Regions from separate parts of the Paenibacillus sp. SJS-P3 genome, predicted to be linked through region 1. Evidence: a T-box and tRNA genes for the amino acid it is inferred to sense, from the RefSeq annotation. Region 1 holds a T-box; the other holds one or more tRNA genes.
The links. The T-box of region 1 lies ahead of tyrS (tyrosine--tRNA ligase). A T-box ahead of a tRNA ligase gene usually reads a tRNA of that ligase, here a tRNA-Tyr.
Positions count from the first base shown of each region.

Region 2: it has a tRNA-Tyr gene. The T-box ahead of tyrS (tyrosine--tRNA ligase) is inferred to sense a tRNA for this amino acid. The anticodon was not compared.

Region 1 is NZ_CM160043.1:913,613-917,008, reverse strand. It holds gene AC06G8_RS04170 (hypothetical protein) at 24-527, shown strand; gene tyrS (tyrosine--tRNA ligase) at 683-1,972, opposite strand; T-box leader at 2,090-2,325, opposite strand; gene AC06G8_RS04160 (class I SAM-dependent methyltransferase) at 2,482-3,237, opposite strand; gene AC06G8_RS04155 (GNAT family N-acetyltransferase) at 3,350-3,396, opposite strand, start outside.
Region 2 is NZ_CM160043.1:269,433-272,828, reverse strand. It holds gene AC06G8_RS01285 (PucR family transcriptional regulator) at 1-1,082, opposite strand, end outside; tRNA gene AC06G8_RS01280 (tRNA-Lys) at 1,352-1,424, opposite strand; tRNA gene AC06G8_RS01275 (tRNA-Tyr) at 1,437-1,522, opposite strand; tRNA gene AC06G8_RS01270 (tRNA-Phe) at 1,567-1,642, opposite strand; tRNA gene AC06G8_RS01265 (tRNA-Asp) at 1,660-1,736, opposite strand; tRNA gene AC06G8_RS01260 (tRNA-Val) at 1,746-1,821, opposite strand; tRNA gene AC06G8_RS01255 (tRNA-Met) at 1,828-1,904, opposite strand; rRNA gene AC06G8_RS01250 (23S ribosomal RNA) at 2,052-3,396, opposite strand, start outside.

The sequences.
Region 1 (3,396 bases):
GATCAAATCGGGGAGGACATCCAATGAAAACGACACGCATCGTGCTGGCCTTGAGCCTGATTGCAGCTTTATTGACCGCCTGCTCCGGAGCCGGGTCAGATGAAGCGGATGCCATATCCGTTCTGGATAAGGCCATTCACATTCAGTACGACGTCAAGCATGGCGATATTCCGGAAGATGATTACTCGATGATCAAAGAACGCGGCAGCCTGCTCAAGCCTCTTGTCACCGAGGAGCTGCTCAAAAAGCTGGAGGCCAACTTGGAAACGGCTATGCCTGTCCGGATTGCAGCCTATAACAAAGCCGATCTGGAGGCAAAGGCAACACAAATGAAGATCGAAGCGGTCAAGGATGCGAAAGACTCCTACGACCTGAAATATATCGTTGTTGTAAAGGTGACCGAAGACAGCGGAAAGGTCCAGCCCTGCAACGTCCCCGGAGAATCGACCGCCGTCCGGACAGCGGAGGGCTGGGTTCTGAGCCGTCTCTGGTCCGATTACCGCGAGATGGCTAAGCTGTATCCTTGACCGGGCCAGCAGCCCGGCTTCACGCAGCAAGGCATTCGGCGAGCTTCGCGAGGCGGAGGAGAAGTCTGCACCCGAGAGCCGCCTTTTGCCGAGAGCGGATTTTGGGGCATGGAAAAAGCCCGCCCGGCTGGATGCCGGTGCGGGCTGAAGCCGTTCTATTCGAACTTCACGAGGTAGTAATTCTTCTTGCCGCGGCGCAGCACGACGTAGCGTCCATGCAGGCGCTGCTCCGACGTCAGCATCGTGTCGATGCCGGTCTGCTTGACGCCGTTCACGTAGACGGCGCCGCTCTCGATGTCCTGCTTGGCCTGGCGGCGGGAAGGAGCGGCCTTCGCCTCGACGAGCAGGTCGATCAGGCCGGTTTCGGCAGCCTCGCCCATGACGGTCGTCGGCATGTCCTGCAGCGCCTCGACCAGCTCGTCCTCGCTGAGCTGCGTGACGTCGCCGGAGAACAGCGCAGCCGTAATCTTCTCGGCGCTCTCGACGGCATCCTCTCCGTGCACGAGCTTGGTCACCTGGCGGGCGAGCTCGCGCTGGGCCTCGCGCTTCTCCGGCTGCGCCGCGACCGCCTGCTCCAGCGCCGCGATCTCCTCGCGGGAGAGGAAGGTGAAGTACTTCAGGAAGCGGATGACGTCGCTGTCATCCGTGTTGATCCAGAACTGGTAGAACTGGTATGCGCTCGTCTTGCCCCGGTCCAGCCACACGGCTCCGGATTCGGACTTGCCGAATTTCTTGCCGTCGCTCTTCGTGACGAGCGGCATCGTGATGCCGTAAGCGTCGCTTCCGCCCATTTTGCCGATCAGGTCCAGGCCTGCGGTGATGTTGCCCCACTGATCGCTGCCGCCCAGCTGCAGGTTGACGCCATGGTCGCGGTTCAGCTTGAAGAAGTCGTACGCCTGCAGGATCATGTAGCTGAACTCCGTGAAGGAAATGCCGTTCGCGAGACGCGAATCGACGGAGTCCTTGGCCAGCATGTAGTTGACCGTGAAGTTCTTGCCGATGTCGCGCAGGAAAGTGATGATGTCGAGCGGCGCGAGCCAGTCGTAGTTGCTGACGAGCTTCGCCGGATTGCCCGCGGCCTCGAAGTCGAGGAAGCGCGACAGCTGGTTTTGCAGGCTCTTGGTCCAGTTCGCGACCGTGTCGTCCGTGTTGAGCGAGCGCTCGGTGGAGCGGCCGCTCGGATCGCCGATGAGGCCGGTGCCGCCGCCGACGAGGGCGATGGAGTTATGGCCCGCCAGCTGGAAGCGGCGCAGCGTCAGGATCGGCAGCAGGCTGCCGATATGCAGGCTGTCTGCCGTCGGGTCGAAGCCGCAGTACAGCGTGACGCGGCCTTCGCTCATCTTTTTGCTCAGTTCCTCGCGGTTCGTCACCTGGTACACCAGGCCCCGGTATTCCAGGTCCTCCAGCAGTTCCGGATTGACGGCCGCAGCTTGCTCTTGTGCCATGTCTGTTCCCTCCACTTGATTGAATGAGTGTTGCAGCTGATCCTGATTGATGGGGAATGCCGCCAGCACCAGCGACCCGTGCTCATGGACAAAAAGAAAGACCCCTCCCTGTCCAAAGACAGGGACGAGTCATCGCGGTACCACCCTATGTTGAGCTTCCCGTACGGGGACGAGAATGCTCCGCTCTGCCGGGTAACGGCCGGCTGCCGTCCGGGTCCTTCTGCCTCAGGCAGGTTCGGACGCGGATGCTCCAGGATGTAATTCGCAGCCCGACCCCGCACCGGCTTGCACCAACCGCCGGCTCTCTAGAGCGATGTCGCTCGGGCGCTACTGATTCCCTTCAACGCACTTTATCGCTATCACTTTAGCGAATCCCGGCGGATATGTCAACTTCCTTCCAGGCGGAGCACATGCCGAAAGGAGCGTATCCGCTTCTCAGCCGGCTCGTCCGGATCCAAACCTTGGCTAGAGGAGCCCGCTGTACACTTCTGTCTCGTAGTCAAAGCTGACTAAAGAAGCCCGCTGTACACTTCTGTCTCGTAGTCAAAGCTGACCGTTCCGTCCTGCTGCGTCTCGTCGAAGATCTGCCGCAGCTCATCCAGCATCTCCTCGTGCCCGGGCTGTCCCTCGGCGGGAGCGTACGAGGAAGACAGCAGGCGGCCCTTCACGCCGTCGTAATCGAAGATCTGCCGGTTAGGGAAAGTCTGCAATTCCATCGTTCCCTCGCGGAAGAAAGCCTGCAGCGCTTCCGGAGAGACGTTGCGGTGGTTTACGCTCGCATAGTCCGTCCCGTACTTATGCAGCAGCGCCTCGTACCTTTCCAGAAAAGGCGTGCCTGCAAGCACGCGCGAGTTCCAGATCAGGAACGCGCGTCCTTCAGTCTTCAGGATGCGGCGAAATTCCACCTGCGCGGCAGCCTGGTCGAACCAGTGGAAAGCCTGCGCACTTACGATCGCTTCGACGGAATCCTCGGCCATTCCCGTATCCTCCGCAGGCGACAGCATCAGGCCGAACCGCTCGTCGGGACCGAGCTTGGTCCAGGCCGCCTTGGCCATATCCGGATTGGGCTCCACGGCCATGACCCGGAGCTGCCGCTCCAGCAGCAGCCCGGAGAAGATGCCCGTTCCGGCACCGATATCCGCTACCGGAGAATCTTCCTTGAGCCCGCCACGGCTGATGATGTAGTCTACCGCTTGCGCCGGGTAGCTCGGCCGGTATTTCTCATAGTTATCCACACGGCTGGAAAACCGCTCCTTGCTGTCCATCGATCATCCCTCCAAATCTCGTCCATGAGGCCAGGGTCCGCCGTTCGAACCAGCCGATACTGGCTCGCACCCTGGCTTGTCTGCATGCTTAACCGTACCAGACAAGGGTCGCTCAGGCAACCGGAGGCCTGCAATAAATGATCTCGGGATCGCCTTCGT
Region 2 (3,396 bases), 640 kb from region 1:
AATAGCAGAATGATCTTGACCATGACGGCGTCCCGGAAGAGCCTGACGTCCAGTCCCGTTTCCTGCTTCAGCTTGTCCAATCGGTAAAGAAGGGTATTCCGGTGGATATACAGCTTCTTCGCCGTCTCGCTTACATTGCAGTCCAAGGCGAAGAACGTCTCCAGCGTCGTGAGGATCTCCGGCTCCATGTAGTAATCCGACCGGCTGAGTGTCTGCTCGATGAACTTGCTGCGCTCCCGTTCCGGGATGGAGCTGAGCAAGCTCTCGAGATGCAGCTGCCAAGGCAGATGGAGGTTCGAGCCGACATGGAACCGTCTTCCCAGCTCCACCGTCTCCTTCAGCAGAGCCGCGCTGTCGACAAGCGACTTCAGAGGCTGCATCGGCAGCGACAGCGCAAGATGGCATTCGCCCAGCCATTCGCTCGCCAGCATCTCATGAAGGCCGAGGCCGATGGATTTCAAGCTTTCTTCCTCCGATTCGTCCTCTTCGGTTCCTTCCAGCTGGGAATCCCTAAGCAGGGATACCGGACTCAGAATGAGCCATTCATTGCGCTGAAGCGGAATCAGCAGCACTTCCTCCGGGAAGAAAGACAGGAGCAGCTTCTCAAGCTCGCTGTAGGAATCGTCGGCCGCTCCGGGGTATTCCCGCACGAGCAGAATCGGAATCATCTCGGCGTACAGCCGGCCGCCCTCGGCTAGCGAAGCCGGCAGCGGATCATGTCTCGAGCTGTCCAGCTGGCCATTGATCCAGCGACCCAGTTCGGCTGCCGTCTTCTCCATCCCCGTCGCCGGCTTGACGTTCCAGGCACGATCCGGCCTGGCGTACTTAAGCGTCAAACGGAGAAGCCGCATTTCGGTTTCTGATAGAGGCTCCGTACGGTTGATTTCCAGGCACTCGACCTTCATCCCGTCTCCGGTCAGCCTCACCAATATTCGGTCCTTGTCTACAATCCAATTTCCATTCTGCTCCGCCTTGATGCCGCCGCCTGCCATGTCCCGCCACTGCGCCGCGGAGAGCTGGCGAATATCGAGATCCGTCCCTAGAATGCCGCGCAGTTCCTCCAGCCACTCTCCTGATGCCATCGTATGTCCCGCCTCCTGCGCACCAGCCCTTGCAGGCCGTATGCATCCATATATAAGCAAGTTTACCATGAAGGCATTCCTACCCGCCAACCTCGTCGCCGGTAGAGCATGATTTGCGATTGAAATAACCTGACTTTGCGATTAACTTCAACCAGCTTTGCGATTAACTTCAACCAGCCAGAAATGCCTGTTAAAATTTTATCTTCGATTAAAAAACAAAAAAACACAGACATCGTCTGTGCGTGGAATGTTAATTATTGGGGAAGAAGTGAGCCATGAAGGACTCGAACCTTCGACACCCTGATTAAAAGTCAGGTGCTCTACCAACTGAGCTAATGGCTCTTAAAAATGAAGTGGTGGAGGGCGATGGATTCGAACCACCGAACTCGTCAGAGAACAGATTTACAGTCTGCTGCGTTTGGCCACTTCGCTAGCCCTCCACAATTGCTCTAAGATGCGCCTTATAGCTCACTTAGAAAGTCAATGGTGGCTTGGGACGGAATCGAACCGCCGACACAAGGATTTTCAGTCCTTTGCTCTACCAACTGAGCTACCAAGCCGTGCTTAAATGAAAAAATGGCGGAGCTGACGGGATTCGAACCCGCGGTCTCCTGCGTGACAGGCAGGCATGTTAGGCCTCTACACCACAGCTCCAGGAAGATATGGTGGAAGCTGAGGGGATCGAACCCCCGACCCTCTGCTTGTAAGGCAGATGCTCTCCCAGCTGAGCTAAGCTTCCATATAGTGGTAGCGGCGAAGGGAATCGAACCCCCGACCTCACGGGTATGAACCGTACGCTCTAGCCAGCTGAGCTACACCGCCACATTTTTTCAGGTAAGGCATCGCCAAATGCCCAAACAATTGGTCTCGCTCCATTGTACTCGACACTGGAAACGTGAGGCAATTGCGCCCTGAAAACTGGATCGAACGAATATCATGGATGCTGAGTCCATTTGCTTTTCTTACCCATAGGATAAGCCCTCGACCGATTAGTATTCGTCAGCTGCACGCATTGCTGCGCTTCCACCCCGAACCTATCAACCTGGTCGTCTACCAGGGGTCTTACATACTGGGAAATCTCATCTTGAGGGGGGCTTCGCGCTTAGATGCTTTCAGCGCTTATCCCGTCCGTACGTAGCTACCCAGCGGTGCTCCTGGCGGAACAACTGGTACACCAGCGGTACGTCCATCCCGGTCCTCTCGTACTAAGGACAGCTCCTCTCAAATTTCCTGCGCCCACGACAGATAGGGACCGAACTGTCTCACGACGTTCTGAACCCAGCTCGCGTACCGCTTTAATGGGCGAACAGCCCAACCCTTGGGACCTACTTCAGCCCCAGGATGCGATGAGCCGACATCGAGGTGCCAAACCTCCCCGTCGATGTGGACTCTTGGGGGAGATAAGCCTGTTATCCCCAGGGTAGCTTTTATCCGTTGAGCGATGGCCCTTCCATTCGGTACCACCGGATCACTAAGCCCGACTTTCGTCCCTGCTCGACTTGTAGGTCTCGCAGTCAAGCTCCCTTATGCCTTTGCACGCTGCGAATGATTTCCAACCATTCTGAGGGAACCTTTGGGCGCCTCCGTTACATTTTAGGAGGCGACCGCCCCAGTCAAACTGCCCGCCTGACACGGTCCCTGTACCGGCTTCACGGTACCAGGTTAGAACTCCGATACGATCAGGGTGGTATCCCAACGGTGCCTCCACCGAAGCTGGCGCTCCGGCTTCTAAGGCTCCCACCTATCCTGTACAGATCGTACCAAAGTCCAATATCAAGCTGCAGTAAAGCTCCATGGGGTCTTTCCGTCTTGTCGCGGGTAACCTGCATCTTCACAGGTATTAAAATTTCACCGGATCTCTCGTTGAGACAGCGCCCAAGTCGTTACGCCATTCGTGCGGGTCAGAATTTACCTGACAAGGAATTTCGCTACCTTAGGACCGTTATAGTTACGGCCGCCGTTTACTGGGGCTTCGGTTCACAGCTTCGGGTTGCCCCTAACCGCTCCCCTTAACCTTCCAGCACCGGGCAGGCGTCAGCCCGTATACTTCGCCTTACGGCTTCGCACAGACCTGTGTTTTTGCTAAACAGTCGCTTGGGCCTTTTCACTGCGGCCCCCTCGGGCTATTCACCCTACCGAGGCACCCCTTCTCCCGAAGTTACGGGGTCATGTTGCCGAGTTCCTTAACGAGAGTTACTCCGCGCGCCTTAGCATGCTCTGCTCGCCTACCTGTGTCGGTTTGCGGTACGGGCACCTTCGCCTGGCTAGAAGCTTTTCTTGGCAGCTGGAGATCATGACCTTCGGTACTAAAGTT